2 regions of the Halochromatium sp. NSM3 genome follow, and region 2 is predicted to be linked to the other one. Evidence: predicted binding sites of a transcription regulator. Region 2 holds the regulator's gene; the other holds the start of a gene.
The links. Region 2 encodes FNR, which switches genes on or off when oxygen is low (the NO sensors DNR and NnrR bind a similar motif). Its sites were predicted from a motif close to TTGATNTANATCAA; they were not measured.
Positions count from the first base shown of each region.

Region 1: the regulator FNR is predicted to act here: its motif matches at 6,946-6,959, upstream of AC54T3_RS12810 (sulfur globule protein CV3).

Region 1 is NZ_JCAQIA010000030.1:30,106-39,373, reverse strand. It holds gene miaB (tRNA (N6-isopentenyl adenosine(37)-C2)-methylthiotransferase MiaB) at 1-818, opposite strand, end outside; gene nrdD (anaerobic ribonucleoside-triphosphate reductase) at 1,106-5,416, shown strand; partial or broken gene nrdD (anaerobic ribonucleoside-triphosphate reductase) at 5,580-5,741, shown strand; gene AC54T3_RS12815 (anaerobic ribonucleoside-triphosphate reductase activating protein) at 5,926-6,654, shown strand; gene AC54T3_RS12810 (sulfur globule protein CV3) at 7,054-7,377, shown strand; gene AC54T3_RS12805 (succinylglutamate desuccinylase/aspartoacylase family protein) at 7,518-8,570, opposite strand; gene rimK (30S ribosomal protein S6--L-glutamate ligase) at 8,557-9,268, opposite strand, start outside.
Region 2 is NZ_JCAQIA010000031.1:21,219-30,486, forward strand. It holds gene AC54T3_RS12925 (6-pyruvoyl trahydropterin synthase family protein) at 1-420, shown strand, start outside; gene queE (7-carboxy-7-deazaguanine synthase) at 433-1,083, shown strand; gene AC54T3_RS12935 (transglycosylase SLT domain-containing protein) at 1,098-2,192, opposite strand; gene AC54T3_RS12940 (methyltransferase domain-containing protein) at 2,327-3,094, shown strand; gene rnhA (ribonuclease HI) at 3,084-3,614, shown strand; gene dnaQ (DNA polymerase III subunit epsilon) at 3,641-4,399, shown strand; gene fnr (fumarate/nitrate reduction transcriptional regulator Fnr) at 4,475-5,233, opposite strand; gene AC54T3_RS12960 (sulfur globule family protein) at 5,594-5,998, opposite strand; partial or broken gene pyrG (CTP synthase) at 6,236-7,861, shown strand; gene kdsA (3-deoxy-8-phosphooctulonate synthase) at 7,984-8,817, shown strand; gene eno (phosphopyruvate hydratase) at 8,911-9,268, shown strand, end outside.

The DNA of each region.
Region 1 (9,268 bases), on a different contig from region 2:
ATGCGGTCCGAGCCGCTTTGCACCGGCAGATGCAGGAAGCTGACGAGTTCCGGAACCTCGGCATAGGCCTCGATCAGGCTGTCAGAGAACTCGACTGGATGGGAGGTGGTGAAGCGGATGCGGTCGATGCCGTCGATGGCCGCGCAGTAGCGGATCAGCAGTGCGAGGTCGGCGATCTCAGCGTCGTGCATTGGACCGCAGTAGGCATTGACGTTCTGCCCGAGCAGATTGACCTCGCGCACGCCCTGCTCGGCGAGGCCGGCCACCTCGGCAATCACGTCATCGAAGGGTCGGCTGACCTCCTCGCCGCGGGTGTAGGGGACCACGCAGTAGGTGCAATACTTGGAGCAGCCTTCCATCACCGAGACGAAGGCGCTCGGGCCATCGGCGCGCGGCTCGGGCAGGCGGTCGAACTTCTCGATCTCCGGGAAGCTGATATCGATCTGCGGCTGCTGTTGCCGCGCGACCGCGTCGAGCATGGCCGGCAGCCGATGCAGGGTCTGTGGACCGAACACCAGGTCGACATAGGGTGCGCGATCGCGGATGGCGTCGCCTTCTTGGCTGGCGACACAACCACCGACGCCGATCACCAGATCGGGCCGAGCCTGTTTCCAGGGCCGCCAGCGCCCGAGCTGGGAGAAGACCTTCTCTTGCGCCTTCTCGCGGATCGAGCAGGTGTTCAGCAGCAGCACATCGGCCTCCTCGGGACGGTCGGTACGCTCAAGCCCATGCGATTCACGCAGCAGGTCGGCCATCCGTGACGAGTCGTACTCGTTCATCTGGCAGCCGTAGGTTTGGATGAAGACTTTGCGTGGCATGGACTTTGTGTTGGGCATTGGCAGCGGGCCAGGGCAGGAGCGGGGGCGAGGCTCGAGTGCGTCATCCTCGGGAAAGGGGATCATGGTGTCAAGCCGAGCCGAATCAATCGGTTTTCGCGACGCGAGTGGCGCGTCGCGACGCCAAATAGCGCCGATGAAGCGCGGCACGACGATCAGCGTCCGGGCTGATGTGAGTCAATGTGATGGAATCTGGCTAGTCATCTATATCTAGGTCTGGTTATACTCTCAAACACAATATCTTGTGTCTTTCGCTCGGGAACCTCCATATGTCGACCTCCGCCTCCTCGCTTGCGACCCTGCCAACCTGCGTCACCAAGCGCGATGGCGAGCAGGTCGTCTTCGACGCCTCGAAGATCGAATCGGCGATCGCGCGCGCCGGGCAGGCGACCGGTGAGTTCGGCGAGATGGAGGCGCAGCTACTGACCGCGCAGGTGGTCAAGGTGCTCGCGCATCGGTACGGGGAGGGACGCAGTCCGGACATCGAGGGCATTCAGGATGTCGTCGAGCAGACCCTGATCAGTGCCAATCACTTCGAGACCGCGCGCTCCTATATCGTCTACCGCGAGCAGCGCGCCAAGCTACGCGCCGATCAGCGCACGCTGGTCGATGTCACCAGCTCGATCAACGAGTATCTGGACCGCTCGGACTGGCGCGTCGCGGCCAATGCCAATCAAGGCTATTCGCTCGGCGGGTTGATCCTGAATACCTCGGGCAAGATGATCGCCAACTACTGGCTCTCGCACGTCTATCCGCCGCAGGTTGGCGAGGCGCACCGCGAGGGCGATATGCACATCCACGATCTCGACATGCTCGCCGGCTACTGCGCCGGTTGGTCGCTGCGCACGCTGCTGGCCGAGGGACTGAATGGAGTGCCGGGCAAGGTCGAGGCCGGCCCGCCGAAGCACATGTCGAGCGCGATCGGGCAGATCGTCAATTTTCTCGGCACCTTGCAGAACGAATGGGCCGGCGCTCAGGCCTTCTCCAGCTTCGATACCTATATGGCGCCCTATGTGCGCGTCGATGGGCTCGACTACCCGCGCGTCAAGCAGTATATCCAGGAGCTGATCTATAACCTGAATGTGCCCTCGCGTTGGGGGTGCCAGTGCGTCGATGCCGAGACCGAATGCCTGACCGAACAGGGCTGGAAGCGCTACGACCAGATCAGCGAGGGCGAGCGGATCGCCACCTTCGACTGGCGCAACAATCGCCTGGAGTATCTGGAGCCGCTGGCGATCACGGCGTACGACTTCGACGGCGACATGTACGTGCTGCGCAACCGCACCCAAGAGCAATGGGTCACGCCGCAGCACAAGGTCGTGCGAAAGGTCTTCAACTCGGATAACCGTTGGATTCTCGAAGAGATCGGAGACGTTGCCAAGCTGAAATCGCCGGTGATCGTGCCGAATGCCTGGGAGACTACCTCGACGGTCGAGGTGGACGACAATCTGGTGATGCTGCTGGCCTGGGTGGTTGCTGAAGGCAACCTCGATTTTGACGCTGGACGGCGGCGCGTCAGCATCTGGCAATCGACGGGCAACCGCGAGAACGCGGCTGAGATCGAATGGCTGTTGACCGAGATGGGCTTGACCTGGCACGAGCGACGCCAGACCGGCACCTATGCCAATCACCCGGTCTGTCGTTATCGGCTGAACAGCGAGGGCAGCGAACTGGTGCTCGGCCACTTGCAGCGCAAGTGTGTGCCGCCGTTGATCCGCACCCTGTCGGCGCGGCAGATCCGGCTGTTTATCGAGACCTATGTTAAGGGCGACGGCAGCATCGAGCCGAACGGTCGCACCCGCATCTACACCAACGACCAGGAAAACCTCGACGCCCTGCAAGAACTCTGCAGCCTGGCGGGCTGGGGGAGCACGGTCCACACGCGCAAGGATTCCGGCGTGCATGTGCTGAACATCGTGCGCAATCGGGAGACCTATATTCAGCTGATCGAGCGCAAGCCCTATCGCGGCAAGGTCTGGTGTCCGACCACACGGAACGGCACCTTCGTTGCGCGCCGCTGTGGCAAGACCTTCATCACTGGTAATACCCCGTTCACAAATCTCACCTTCGATTGGGTCTGCCCGGAGGATCTGCGCGAGCAGGTGCCGGTGATCGGTGGCGTTGAGCAGCCGTTCACCTACGGCGAGCTGCAGGCCGAGATGGATATGATCAATCGGGCCTACATCGAGGTGATGACTGAGGGCGATGCCAAGGGGCGCATCTTCACCTTCCCGATCCCGACCTATAACATCACGTCGGACTTCCCGTGGGAGAGCGAGAATACGGAGCTGCTGTTCGAGATGACGGCGAAATATGGCCTCCCGTACTTCTGCCTAGCGGAGGGGACGCGCGTCTATACCCGTGACGGTATTAAGGTGGTAGAGGCGCTGAGCACCGCCGACGAGGTGGTGGGCAGTGATGGTGCGTACAAACGGATCACAGGTGTGGTGCATACACAACGGGACGAACAGGTCACCGTCACGACGGACGAGGGGCGTAGCGTCAGTTGCTCTGATAATCATCGATTCCCGACCAACAATGGTCTCAAGGCGGCGGCGGCACTGAACCTGGGTGATGCCCTGCTCGTGGACGACTGTGTGCTGGCGCTTGAGACGGGCCTGCGGCTCGAGCGTCGCAACGAGCGCCTGTTCCGACTCTACGACGAACAGGATCGCCTCTTTACGCTGGCCGAACTCTCTACGGCGCCTGCGTTCTGCCGCATCGAGCCAAGACCGCGCCAAGTTCAGCCGCTCGTACCCTTCAGTTTCGCGCGGACGCGCTTCCAGACCACCTTGAGTGATAGTGTGCGCCTCCCAGAGGATCTGGATGTTGAAATCTGCGAGCTGCTGGGGCAGCTCCTGGGCGACGGGTCGCTGCGCCGGGGGCGCGTCTCGCTGGCGAATGCAGATACGGAGATCCTGGATTTCTTCGCCGACGTGCTCGTTCGCAAGTTCAATCTGCAGCCCTCCGTGACGCAGTGCGGCGTGTCGCTGAGTTGCAAGACGAGCGCTGTTGCCTCCGTGATGCTTACGGACTGGCTGGAGCATTTGGGGCTGGCCTTGACTACCTGTTGGGACAAGCGCGTGCCGGAGATCCTGTACCACCGCAGCGATGCGGAGATCGGCGCCCTGTTGCGTGGCCTGTTCGACACGGATGGTACTGTTGCAACGCGCAATGCCACCTCGGTTATCTCATTCACGTCCAGGAGCCCGCGCCTGCTGCAGCAGGTCTTAGAGTTGTTGACCATGTTGTCCATTGCGGGCCGGCTCAATGAGCGCACCGGCTCCGTCATCATCACCGGCGAGCGCAACGTGCGGCTGTTCGTCGAGCGGGTCGGCTTCCGGATCGAGCGCAAGCGCGCACTGATTCGCTATACCGAGGGCCAAGGCAAGACCGCCTGCGGCTACCGGATCATCGCTCGTGCCGAAGCCGTAGACGGCACTTACGGCGCGCATTACCGATACCGCAAGGATGCCTATTTTCGGGTCCGGGATGCGGAAAATGATTGTCTGTGGTTCTTCTGTGGGGAACTGCGCAAGGGCTGCGTCCAAGACGCGATTGTCAAGATCGAGCGCACGCCGCACCTAACGCCGATGGTGGACATCGAGATTGAGAGTGACGACCACCTTTTCCTGTTGGCAAACGACTTGCTCACCCACAATAGTAACTTCGTCAGCTCCGACATGGAGCCGAATATGGTTCGCAGTATGTGCTGCCGGTTGCGCCTCGACGTATCCGAACTGCTCAAGCGCGGCAATGGGCTGTTCGGCTCGGCCGAGCAGACCGGTTCGCTCGGGGTGGTGACCATCAATTGTGCTCGACTCGGATACACCCATCGTGGTGATGAGGCCGCGCTGCTGCGACGGCTCGACGAGCTGATGGAGCTGGCGAAGAAGAGCCTGGAGTTGAAGCGCAAGGTGATCCAGCGCCACATGGACGCCGGACTCTTTCCCTATACCAAGCGCTATCTCGGCACCCTGCGCAACCATTTCAGTACGCTCGGGGTGAACGGCATCAACGAGATGATCCGCAACTTCACGGCGGATACCGACGACATCACGACGGAGTGGGGGCACGCCTTCGCCTGCCGTCTGCTCGATCATGTGCGCGCACGGATGGTCGAGTTCCAAGAGGAGACCGGCCACATGTACAACCTAGAGGCGACACCGGCCGAGGGTACGACCTATCGTTTCGCCCGTGAGGACAAGAAGCGCTTCCCCGGCATCCTCCAGGCCGGTACCGAGGACACGCCCTATTACACTAACTCCTCGCAGCTGCCAGTCGGCTATACCGACGACGCCTTTGAAGCACTGGCGGCGCAGGATCAGCTGCAGACCAAGTACACCGGCGGCACCGTGCTGCATCTGTACATGGGCGAGCGTATCGGCTCTACCGATGCCTGTAAGCGCCTGGTACATCGGGCACTGACCAACTTCCGGCTGCCCTATATCACGGTGACGCCGATCTTCTCGGTCTGCCCAACCCATGGTTATCTCGCCGGCGAGCACGAGTTCTGTCCCAAGTGCGATGCCGAGCTGATCGAAAAGAAGCGTGCCGAGGTGCAAGCGGCGACGGCCTGAGTCGCTTCCGTGCGGTCCATCGGCCGTGCGGGCCATCGACGGCGCTGATCCCAGCACCGACAACGGCTTGCCTCGCTGGGACAACTACGCACCTAGAGCAAGGCTGACCGAATAGCAGCGGCCGACGGGCAGGCCGCATCATCGATATCAACTGGAGTACGACATGAAAGAGACCACGATTGAGCCAACCATCGAATTGCGCGACGAAGAGCGCACCCGCTGCGAGGTCTGGACCCGCGTGATGGGCTACCACCGTCCGGTCTCGGCCTTCAATCGCGGCAAGCAGGCCGAACATCAGGAGCGCACCTATTTTCAGGAGCGGCCTGCGGCTCGCCCGGATTTGAGCCAGAACCCAATCCATCACCAAGCGAGCCAGGGCTTGGGCCAACGCTCGCATCAGCGTTCCGGAGAGACGCACTCCGAAGAAGCCCATTCAGGCGAAACTCGGCGTGAGGCTGCTTGAGCAGCTGTCAGATGAGGTCGAGACAACGGCCAGCCGACGGTCGGCCATGACCCGGCCTCAGCTCCAGATTCGGCCCGCAGCCAATGCGCTAAGGCTCGGCGGACTGACGCCGCTGACCAGCGTCGATTATCCGGGCGAGCTAGCGGCTGTTGTCTACTGCCAAGGCTGTCCTTGGAGCTGCCCGTATTGCCACAACGGCCATCTGCTGGATGCCGCGCCCGAGGAAAACGGGCGGGAGGCAATCACCTGGGCCGAGGTGCTCGAGTTCCTGAGGTCTCGCCGTGGCCTGCTCGATGCGGTGGTCTTCAGTGGCGGCGAGCCAACCGCGCAGTCCGCACTCGCCGATGCGATGACCCTGGTGCGTGCGCTCGGCTTCAAGGTCGGGCTGCACACTGGTGGTCCTTATCCGCAACGCTTGCGCAGCCTGCTGCCGCTGCTCGACTGGGTTGGACTGGATATCAAGGCCCTGCCCGAGGACTATCCCGCAGTTACCGGCGTGCCCGGCTCCGGCGAAGCCGCCTGGCGGAGCCTGGAGCTGCTGCTTGCGGCTGGCGTCGCGCTCGAGGTTCGCACCACGCCGATGCCGGGGCTCGATGACGATGGCTATCTGCAAAAGCTAATGCAGCACCTGGCTGATGCCGGCGTGCGCAACTATGTGCTGCAGCAGTGCCAGCCCACGCATCTGCGTGACGGCAATCTCCGAGACAGGCTCCGGCACCTTCCCGAGCACTGGCCATCAGTACCCTTCCAGCACTTTGCGCTGCGCGCGGTCTGATCGATCTCTCCGGCTACGGACCGACAGCGACGGAGCTGGATGCGATCTTGGCGCGGCATCGCTGGGAGATCGATGGGCTCCGACTGAAGCGTGTGCGGACTGCTCCGCCAGCACTGGACGATCCTTGCGGTCAGTACCATGGCGCGGACCACCCGATCCACGTCAGCTCTGGTCCGGAGCATTCACGCCAAGTCATCACCATGCGGCCCGGTCCGAGCGGACGGCGGCTGCCACGGACGCTCTCTGCGGAGGCCTTTCTGCGCTCCTTCGTGGAAGGATGACCGGCAAATATTGACTTTCATCAAACAACCCCTGTCACAGCCTGGATAAGCTGAACACGGACCGGCGCCGTTGAGCCGGTTCACTTGATCGACCATCTCAATGAGCGGAGGTCAGAACATGCTCATCAAGAAGCGTCTGTTGCTTGCTGTTGGTCTGGCCGGCGTCACTCTCTTCGGCGCTGGCTCCGCGAATGCCTTCTGGGGACCGTTCAACCCCTGGAATTGGGGCGATGGCTGGGGTCCCGGCTGGGGCAATGGTTGGGGCGGCCCCTGGTATGGTCCGGGCTATGGATATGGCTATCCCGGCTATTGGGGTGGCTATCCGGGCTACTATGGCGGCTATCCCTATGCCTACGGGGCCGTGCCCTACTACGGCTATACCTATCCGGGCTATGGGTATCCAGCACCCACCGCGCCGGCTGCGAGCGAGTCGTCCAAATAAGCACCGCTGGAGCGCCTCGCTCGCCAAGGGGCGGGCGCTCCAGTCCGGCCTTCCAGTCTGGCCTATGCCGGCCGCTGTCCGGCGTGATCATGCAGCATTCGAGGCGTCCGGCTGAGCAGGCACTCAGCTGAGCAGGCACATCAGTCGATGGGCTCCGAGAGGGGGTCATCGGGCTCGAGCAGCGTCTGGAAGTGCTCCACGGTGTCGGCCACGGCATCGGTCTTGAAGCGGGCGATGTGGAACAGCGCCTCACCCTCGGTGATCAGAGGCAGGTTCATGCGGCCGATGACGATGCCGGCGGTGGGGGAGGTGATGGTCTCCTCGCCATTGCCGAAGGGGTCGGCCACGGTGGCCAGGCGCTCGCCCTTCTCGACCCAGGCGCCGAGCGGACGCGCGAAGCCCAGCATGCCGCTGGTGTGCGCGCGTGCCCAGACGCTAGATCGGGCAATCACCGGTGGGTGCGGTGAGCGCTGGCGGCGGGTCTGGTCGCGAATCATGCCGAGGTGACGCATCACGGCGAGGATGCCGCGCACGCCGGCGCGGATCGAGAGTTCATCGAACCGCAGCGCCTCGCCGGCCTCGTAGAGCAGGACCGGTACATCGATCGCGGCGGCCGCCGCGCGCAGGGAACCGTCGCGCAGGTCGGCATCGAGGATCACTGGCGCGTCGAACGAGCGCGCCAGATCCGGAATGCCGATGGTCTCGACACGGGCGCGGATCTGCGGCAGGTTCTCGCGGTGGGCGGCGCCGGTGTGCAGGTCGATGCCGAGATCGCTGTCGGCGACGATCTCGCTCATCAAGGTCGCCGCGAGCCGGCCGGCCAGCGAGCCGCTCTCGGAGCCGGGGAAGCTGCGATTCAGGTCGCGTCGGTCGGGCAGATAGCGCGAGTGGCGCACGAAGCCGTAGACATTGACCACCGGCACCGCCAGCAGCGTGCCGCGCAGCGAGCGCAAGGCAGTGCTGCTGAGCAGGCGGCGAATAATCGCAATGCCGTTGATCTCGTCACCATGGACAGCGGCAGTGACGAAGAGCCGTGGACCGGGACGGCGCCCGTGCAATACATGCACCGGCAGCACCACCGGATTTTGGGTGAACAGACTCGGCAGCGGCAGGTCCACACGCCGGCGTTCGCCGGCGCGCACCAGTTGTCCGCCGATACGCAGTCCGGAGGCCGCGCTGCTAGCCTTTGCCACGGGTACGGGTCTTGCCGGCAACGGCGTCTTTCTCAATGAAGTCGATCATCTGACCGGCGATGTCCTTGTTGGTGGCGGTCTCGATGCCTTCGAGCCCAGGCGAGGAGTTGACTTCCATCACCACCGGGCCATGGTTGGAGCGCAGGATGTCGACGCCGGCGACGTTCAGTCCCATGATCTTGGCCGCGCGCACCGCCGTGGAGCGCTCCTCGGGGGTAATGCGAATCAGCTCGGCGCTGCCGCCGCGGTGCAGGTTGGAGCGGAATTCGCCGGGCTTGGCCTGGCGACGCATAGTAGCGACGACCTTCTCGCCGATGATGAAGCAGCGGATGTCGGCGCCTTTGGCCTCGTGAATGTACTCCTGCACCAGGATGTTGGCCTTGAGGCCGAGGAAGGCCTCGATCACGCTTTCGGCGGCTTGGCGTGTCTCGGCCAGCACCACGCCGATGCCCTGCGTGCCCTCCAGCAGCTTGATCACCAGCGGGGCGCCGCCGACCATCTTGATCAGGTCATCGATATCGTCCGGGGTATGGGCGAAGCCGGTGATCGGCAGGCCAATGCCGCGGCGCGAGAGCAGCTGTAGCGAGCGCAGCTTGTCGCGCGCGCGGCTGATCGCGACCGACTCGTTCAATGGGTAGACGTTCATCATCTCGAACTGGCGCAGCACCGCAGTGCCGTAAAAGGTCACCGAGGCGCCA
Region 2 (9,268 bases):
TTCGAGGGCGCGTTGCGCCTCGGACGGGCGCCGGTCGGTGATCCGCGCCGCCGTCTGCATGGGCATAGCTATCTGCTGCGCCTGCATCTCACAGCGCCCTTGGACGCGGTGCGCGGCTGGACCATCGATTACGGCGATGTGAAGGCGCTGTTCAAGCCGGTCTATGCGCAGCTCGATCATCATGAGCTGAACGGGCTGACGGGGCTTTCCGACCCCAGCACCGCGCGGCTCGCCTGCTGGATCCGCGAGGCCATCGCCGAGGCGCTGCCGCAAGCGGATCGGCTTGAACTCACCGAGCGGCCCGGTTGCGGGGTGTTGCTGTGCTGGGGGGCAAGCTGGGGCGCGCGCTGGGGGGCGAATGGGGAGACGATGCCTTCACAACAAGCGGCGCAACAAACGGCGGCGGTGCTACCGCTCTGAAGGCCAAGGCCGATGCCGTCCGTCTACCAGGTCAAGGAGGTCTTCTATACGCTGCAGGGCGAGGGCGCTCGCAGTGGTCGCGCTGCGGTGTTCTGTCGCTTTGCCGGCTGCAACCTCTGGTCAGGTCTGGAGCGCGATCGCGTAACCGCGCTTTGCGACTTCTGCGATACCGACTTCCGTGGTACCGATGGCCCCGGTGGTGGGCGCTTCGAGAGCGCTGAGGCACTCGCCGAGCAGATCCTGCGGCAGTGGCCAACGCGGGAGAAGGGGCGCGCCGATGGGGGGTATGTGGTCTGCACCGGTGGCGAGCCGCTGTTGCAACTGGATGCGGCGCTGATCGATGCCCTGCATGCGCGCGGGTTTGAGGTCGCGGTCGAGACCAACGGCACGCAACCGGCACCGCGCGGGATCGACTGGCTCTGCGTCAGCCCGAAGGCGGACGCGCCCTTGATGATCGAAACCGGCGATGAACTCAAGCTGATCTTCCCGCAGCCAGCGGCTCCACCGGAGCGTTTCGCCCAGCTCGACTTCGCCGAGTTCTTCCTGCAGCCGATGGACGGCCCAAGGTTGGCCGAGCATACCCAGCAGACGCTCGCCTACTGCCAGGCCCATCCGCAATGGCGGCTCGGCCTACAGCTGCATAAGTTACTCGGGATTCCCTAGCCGCGCACGCGGGACTAGCTGTCGCCACCTGCCGTGCTTGAAGGCTGCTTGGTCGCGGCCAGACTGGGTTCCGCGAGTTTGCCGGCCTTGGCCAAGGCCGTGCGTAGCTTGTCGCCGGTACCGGCGGGAACGAGGACGAGATGTGGGCCGCCTGGCAAGGTCTTGCCGCGCTTCAGGCCCGGATTCAATTGCTTGAGCTGAGTCACCGTGACCCCGCAGGCCTGTGCCGCTTGCGCGAGATCGATCTGTTGCCCTGCCTCGACGATCTCGAGGCGCGGCTGATTGGCGATCACCGGCATCTCCAGGCCATGCGTCTCGGGCTCACGCATCAGCGTGGCGATCGCGAGCAGCTTTGGCACATAGTGCTCGGTTTCGGCGGGCAGATTGAGCGACCAGAAATCGGTGGGTTTGCCAGCGGCTCGGTTCGCGCGCTGCGCGGCGCGCACGCGGCCAGGTCCGGCGTTGTAGCCGGCCAGCGCCAGCGCCCAGTCGCCATCGAACTCTTGGTTTAATTGCCGCAGATAGGCGATGGCCCCTCGGGTCGAGGCCAGGATGTCGTTGCGTCCGTCATACCAGCTATTCTGTTTCAGGCCCATCTCGACGCCGGTGTAGGGCATGAACTGCCACATTCCGGTCGCGCTTTTCGGCGAGATGGCATGCGGGTTGTAGCGGCTCTCGACCTCGGGCAGCAGGGCGAGTTCGGCGGGCAAGCCGTGGCGCTCTAATTCCTCAACGATCAGATGCAGATAAGGTCGCGCTCGGCGGGTCAGATCCGTGAGATAATCCGGGTTGCGCTTGAGGCTGTGCAGGGCGCGCTCGATCCGCGCATGCGGCGTCACGCCCAGGCTGTCTCCATACCGAACCCGATCCCAGAGGTCGTCGCCCGAACGCGCGAAGCGATGCCGCTGGCTGCTGCTTGTACCCTGCGCCCGGCCGATGACCCTGACATCGACGGCGGGTCTCACATAGCCATATTCACGGGCCGAGACGGAAAAGCTTTGCGGGAGGGTGCTGTCTTCACCGGTGGGCTGAGTCGCGCAGCCGCTCAGTAAAAGGATTAGGCTGGAGGCGGAATAGGCGAGCAGAGGGGTGCGGAGAGCACTTGGCATAAGAGATGACGCAGCAGCTGGAATGTGAAGATGATGCGCTTTGTTCTTATTTTGATGCGCTTAGCGGCCAAAATATACGGGAAACCCCGGAGGTGTGCCAGTCGTTCGCACCTTCACCTAGGGGCGAGCGTCCGATGAGATCCTGCTCACAGCAGGATGGCGAGCCGCTTGAGGTGCTCGCTAAGTGGTACAAGACGCCGATCGGCCGTCGGGTGGCATGCGCCGAGAGCGCTTGCGTCGAACGCATGATCGAGAACTCATTCGGCCACTTCTTGGTGCAGATCGGCTGTGGCGGGCAGTTCGGCGATGTGCTCGAGCGCAGCCGGATCCGGACCCGGGTGGTCCTCGGCGAGCAGCCTTACGCACAGGGGGGCGGTTCGCCACTGCGCGCGCGCCCGAGTGAATTGCCGCTTGCGGCGGCCAGTGTCGATGCAGTGCTTCTGCCGCACACTCTCGATTTCGTGGAGCACCCGCAACCCGTGCTGCGCGAGGCTGAGCGCGTCTTGATCCCGGAAGGGCGCATCTTGATCATCGGCTTCAATCCGTTGAGCGCCTGGGGGCTGATGCGCGGGGTCTTCCGCAAGCCGCGCGTTCCCTGGTGCGGTCATCAGTTGACGGCCTCCAGGCTCGGCGACTGGCTCGATCTGCTTGGTTTTCAGCTCGAGGTGCGCGAATGGCTACTGTTTCGGCCACCGCTGCGCTCAGCCTATCACAGCCGTCTCGAGGGGCTGGAGCAAGCGGGCGCGCGCTGGTGGCCGGTGTTTGGCGGTGTGTATGTGATTCGGGCCGTGAAGCGGGTGAGTCTGTCGACCCCCGTTCGCCAACGCTGGAAGCCTCGTCCGGCCTTTTTACCTGGAGGAGCCATGAAACCCACCGCTCGTGAGACGAACCATGCTCGATAGCCGTTCAGCAGAGGTTGCGGGCCAGCATCAAGCGCCCGCGCCAACACCGGAACCAACACAGGCGCCAACACCAACACCAGCGGTCGAGGTGTTCACCGACGGGGCCTGCAAGGGCAATCCGGGGCCGGGCGGCTGGGGAGCCTTGCTGCGCTATGGCGCACACGAGAAGGAGCTGTTTGGCGGTGAAGCGCAGACGACGAACAATCGCATGGAGCTGATGGCCGTGATCCAGGCCCTAGAGGCGCTCAAGCGCCAGAGTGAGGTCATCCTGACCGTCGACTCACGCTATGTGCGCGATGGCGTCGAGCGCTGGATGAAAGGCTGGAAGCGCAACGGCTGGATGACCAAACAGCGCACCCCGGTCAAGAACCAAGATCTCTGGCAACGCTTGGATCAGGCGCTCGCCGGCCATCGGGTGCGTTGGCACTGGGTGCGCGGGCATAGCGGGCATGCCGAGAACGAGCGTGCCGATCAGCTTGCCAACAAGGGCATTCCCAAGGGCCTTTCAAAGCGAGGCTGAGCCTCGTTGACGTGGGAGCAAACCGGATGCGACAACTGGTACTGGATACAGAAACCACCGGGCTCGAGCCGAGCGAGGGACATCGGATCATCGAGATCGGCTGCGTTGAGGTGATCGAGCGGCGGCTCACCAAGGCCAATTTCCACCATTATCTGCAACCGGATCGCGAGATCGATGCCGGCGCGGTCGCGGTGCATGGGATCTCGAATGCCTTCCTCGCGGATAAGCCGCGCTTTGCCGACATCGCCGAGGAACTCATCGCGTATCTTCGTGGCGCCGAGCTGGTGATCCATAACGCGGCCTTTGATATCGGCTTCCTCAATCACGAGTTGAGGCAGTGGCGCGCTGATGCGCCGCGCATCGAGGATCTCTGCACGGTCGTCGACACCCTGGGCTTGGCGCGCCAACGCCATCCAGGGCAGCGCAATAGCCTCGACGCCCTTTGTCGGCGCTACGAGATCGACAACGCGCGCCGGGATCTGCATGGGGCATTGCTCGATGCCGAGATCCTCGCCGATGTCTACTTGGCGATGACCGGTGGGCAGGTGGCACTGGCGCTCGGGAGTGACGCGAGTGGAGGTCAACAGGGCGCGCGCGCCGAAGCGGAGGCTCGCCCAAGGCGCCTACGAGCGGATAGGCCCGCGCTGCGCGTGGTGCGCGCGAGCGACTCGGAACTCGAGGCGCATCGCGATCGTCTGCAGGCGATTGGCACCGCGAGCGCCAGTGGCTGTGTCTGGCTGTCGCTGACCGACGAGAACGCGCGGACGGTGTCACGCACGGCCTGAACGCTGGCATTGGTGGGCGCTCGGCCCCTGGTGTGTGACGATCAGGCTAGGTCTTGTGCCCCGAGCCTCGGGGGCTCAATTCGAGCGTTGCTTATGCGTGCTGGAGGGCGCGGAGCCCGCCATCATCTCCAGCGCTGGGAGATTCAGCAGCTCGACATGTTTGCGGTCGACGCGCAGCAGTCCATCTTCCTGGAAACGGGTGAAAAGGCGGCTCACGGTCTCGACCGCCAAGCCGAGATAGCTGCCGATCTCATGGCGCGACATGCTCAGGTAGAAGTCGGTCGGCGAGAGGCCGCGCTTGCTCAAGCGGCTGGACATGCTGGTGAGGAAGGCCGCGAGCCGTTCCTCGGCGTTCTTCTTGCCGAGCAGCAGCAGCATGTCGGCATCCTGTCCGATCTCCTTACTCAGCAACCGATACATCTGGTGTTGCAGCGAGGGGATCGAGGTCGCTAGCTCCTCGAAGCGCTGGAAGGGCACCTCGCAGATGGCCGAGGTCTCAAGCACCTTGGCCGAGCAGGCATGGCAGGACTTGTCGATCGCATCAAGGCCGATGATCTCGCCAGGGAGATGGAAGCCGAGCACCTGCTCGCCGCCTTCCTCGCTCGGCGCGTAGGTCTTGACGGAGCCGGTCTTGACCACGTAGAGCGAGCGGAAGCGCTCGCCGCCACGAAACAGATGATCACCGCGATGAAGGGGCCGGGAGCGCTTGATGATCGAGTCGAGTCGCTCGACATCTTCCGGCGCCAAGCCCATCGGTAGACAGAGCTGCGACAGAGAGCAGTTCTTGCAGGCGACTCGGATCGTGTCGAACGAGATTACTTTTCGCTGAGTCAAGGCAAGGTTCCAGTGTGTGGTTTGGTTGTATTCTGCAACTCAAGTTGACATGCATCAAGCGTCAATATGATTTACATACACGCGTACTGCGCGATGAAATACGTGCTCCGAGGTCCGTCAGCCCGAAGGGCCCGCCCGTGAGGCCGAGAGGCGATGGATCGGGTTGTCCCGAGCGTGCTTTTCGATCGCGCGCGCCGGTGGCGGCCAACCGTCGCGTCTGGCTCGATGGAGTTTGGAGGGGGTTCAGACAACCTCGGAAAGGGAAGGTCGACCCGGCTTGGGGACCTTGGAGTGGTGCTCGCCCTGATACAAAAAAGCCGCGCCGAGGCGCGGCTTTAGGCAGCAGTCGTGGACCGTGCCTTACTTGGCTTCTTGAGCGGCCGGTGCGGCGGGAGCCATCGGAGCACCATAGGGCATGCCGTAAGGCGCGCCATAGCCGTAGGGGGCGCCGTAGCCGTAGCCCGGGTAGCCGCCACCATAGCCATACGGATGGCCATAGCCATAGCCGTTGCCGTAACCACGACCATAGCCATTTCCACGTCCGCGACCGTAGCCACGACCGCCACCGCTCATGCTCATGTTGAAGTCGCCGTAGCCGTCGCCGACCATGTCGCTGAACATGTCGCCCATACCGTCACCCCAGCCGTTGCCGTAGCCAGGGCCACCGTAGCCAGGACCCCCCCACCAAGCCTGAGCAGCGTTCATCGAGAAGGCCGCGCTCGTGGCGATGGCGGCGATACCCATAACCTTTGCAAACTTATTCATTTGGTGATGCTCCGAAGGGTGGTGAATCGATCCATCCCGGCTCGCACGGTATTCGAGTTTGGCCCCGCATCGAACCGAGTGGAGGTCCGTAGAGTAACGAACATCACCGAGTATACGTACCGACCGGGGACTTGTGAAGTGCGCGCTTGATCACGGTGCGAATTGTGAGGTTGGGGCCATTTTGCTACCTTGAGAGGGGTATCCTATCTGGACCCAAGTCGTCTGCCTGTTCAGGTCATGCCCAAGTATATTTTCGTTACCGGCGGCGTCGTCTCGTCGCTCGGCAAAGGTATTGCGTCCGCGTCCCTGGCCGCGCTGCTCGAAGCACGCGGTCTCAAGGTGACCATGATCAAACTCGACCCCTACATCAATGTCGATCCGGGCACCATGAGCCCGTTTCAGCATGGGGAGGTCTATGTCACCGATGATGGCGCCGAGACCGATCTCGATCTCGGTCACTACGAACGCTTCCTGCGCACCCGCATGGGGCGCAACAACAACTTCACCACCGGTCAGATCTACGAGAGCGTGATCCGCAAGGAGCGCCGCGGTGACTACCTCGGTCGCACCGTGCAGGTGATCCCGCACATCACCGATGAGATCAAGGATGCGATCCGGCTCGGCGCCTGTGATGCCGACATCGCCATCGTCGAGATCGGTGGCACCGTCGGCGACATCGAGTCGCTGCCGTTCCTCGAGGCGATCCGCCAGATGCGCGTCGAACTCGGGGTCGACAACGCGCTGTTCATGCATCTGACGCTGGTGCCCTTTATCCCAGCCGCCGGCGAGATCAAGACCAAGCCGACCCAGCACTCGGTCAAGGAGCTGCGCTCGATCGGTATCCAGCCCGACATCCTGCTCTGTCGGGCCGAACGCGATCTGCCCGACGAGGAGCGGCGTAAGATCGCGCTCTTCACCAATGTCCCCGAGCGCGCGGTGATCTCGGCCATCGACGCCGATCACATCTACCGCATCCCGATGCTGCTGCACGCCCAAGAGCTGGATGCGTTGGTAGTGCACCAGTTTCGACTCGAGGTGCCCGAGGCCGATCTCTCCGAATGGCAGCGTGTACTGGAAGGGCTCGAGCATCCGCGCGAGGCGGTGACTATCGGCATGGTCGGTAAGTACATGGGGCTGACCGAGGCCTACAAATCGCTCTCCGAGGCGTTGATCCACGCCGGCGTGCACACCCGAACCCGGGTCAAGATTCGCTACCTCGACGCCGAGGAGATCGAGACCCAAGGCCCCGGTTGCCTCGATGGACTGGATGCGGTGCTGGTGCCCGGCGGTTTCGGCGAGCGCGGGATCGAGGGCAAGATCGCTGCGGTCGGCTATGCGCGCAAGCAACGCATCCCCTACCTCGGCATCTGTCTCGGCATGCAGGTTGCCGTGATCGAGTACGCGCGCAATGTCGCCCGGCTCGAAGGCGCGCACAGCACCGAGTTCCTCGCCGACACACCGCATCCGGTGATTGCCTTGATCACCGAATGGCAGACCGAGCAGGGCCGACGCGAGACGCGCAGCGCGGACTCCGACAAGGGCGGCACCATGCGTCTCGGCGGACAACACTGCCGCCTGGAGCCGGGCAGTCTGGCGCGCGCGACCTATGGCACGCCACAGGTGCGTGAGCGCCATCGCCATCGTTACGAGTTCAATAATCGCTACTGTGATGCGATGAAGGATGCCGGCATGCGCTTCTCGGGCTGGTCGCTGGACTCGCGCCTGGTCGAGATCATCGAGATCCCGGACCATCCTTGGTTCGTCGGCTGCCAGTTCCACCCCGAGTTCACCTCGACGCCACGCGACGGCCACCCGCTGTTTCGCGGTTTCCTCGAGGCGGCCCTGGCCTATCAACAGCGGCAGGGGCGCCCGTCGGCCAAGCTGGACGAGCGCCCAGAGGAGGCGGACCCGGATGCGAACGTAGGGGAGAACCCCGCCGCGCAGTCAGAACTGCTGCGCGCCGAAGGGTCGCAGGAGCTGGTCTGATGCAGCTCTGTGGCACCGAGGTCGGCCTCGAGCATCCGCTGTTCTTGATCGCCGGGCCGTGCGTGATCGAGAGCGAGACACTGGCGCAGGACACGGCGGGGCAGCTCAAGGAGCTGACCGCTCGGTTGGGCATCCCCTTTATCTATAAATCGTCCTTCGACAAGGCCAATCGCTCCTCGATCGATGGCTTTCGCGGCCTCGGCGTCGAGGCCGGCCTCAGGATTCTGGAGGGGGTGCGCGAGCGCATCGGCGTCCGGGTGCTGACCGATGTGCACGAAGACACGCCGCTGGCCGAGGTCGCGGCGGTGGTCGATGTGCTGCAAACGCCTGCGTTCCTCTGTCGGCAGACCAACTTCATCCTTGCGGTGGCTGCGCAAGGGCTACCGGTCAACCTCAAGAAGGGCCAGTTCCTGGCACCTTGGGACATGCTGCGAGTGGTCGAGAAGGCGCGCTCGAGTGGCAATCAGCAGTTGATGGTGTGTGAGCGCGGAGCTAGCTTCGGGTATAACAACCTGGTCTCGGACATGCGCGCACTCGCCGTGCTGCGTGAGACCGGCTGCCCGGTGGTCTTCGATGCGACTCACTCGGTACAGCTGCCAGGCGGTCAGGGCCACAGTTCCGGCGGCCAGCGCGAGTTTGTGCCGGTGCTCGCTCGCGCGGCGGTCGCCGCTGGCGTGGCCGGCGTCTTTATGGAGACGCATCCCAATCCGGCTCAGGCGAAGAGCGATGGACCCAATGCCTGGCCCTTGCCTCTGATGGCTGAGCTGCTAGAGACCTTGATGGGGCTGGACCGCTTGGTCAAGGCCCAAGGGTTGGCGGAGCAGCGGCTCTAGCGTATCGGCAGCGCTTGAGTCACCGCTGACGTCACCATTGGCAAAAATTACCGAAAAGACCGACCATTTTGTGCTTGGAAAGAGGATTGAATCATGTCCGAGATCGTTGATGTCCGTGCCCGCGAGATCCTGGACTCGCGCGGCAATCCCACCGTCGAAGTCGATGTCATCACCGCCGAGGGCGCGCTCGGGCGCGCCGCAGTGCCATCCGGCGCTTCGACCGGCTCGCGCGAGGCGCTGGAGCTGCGCGATGGCGACAAATCCCGCTATGGCGGCAAAGGCGTACTGAACGCCTGCGCCCATGTCAACGGCGAGCTGCGGGACGCGGTCGCGGGCCTGGAAGTGACCGAGCAGGAGACGCTCGATCGCCACATGATCGAACTCGATGGTACCGAGAACAAGGCACGGCTTGGCGCCAATGCCATCCTCGGCGTGTCCATGGCTGCGGCCC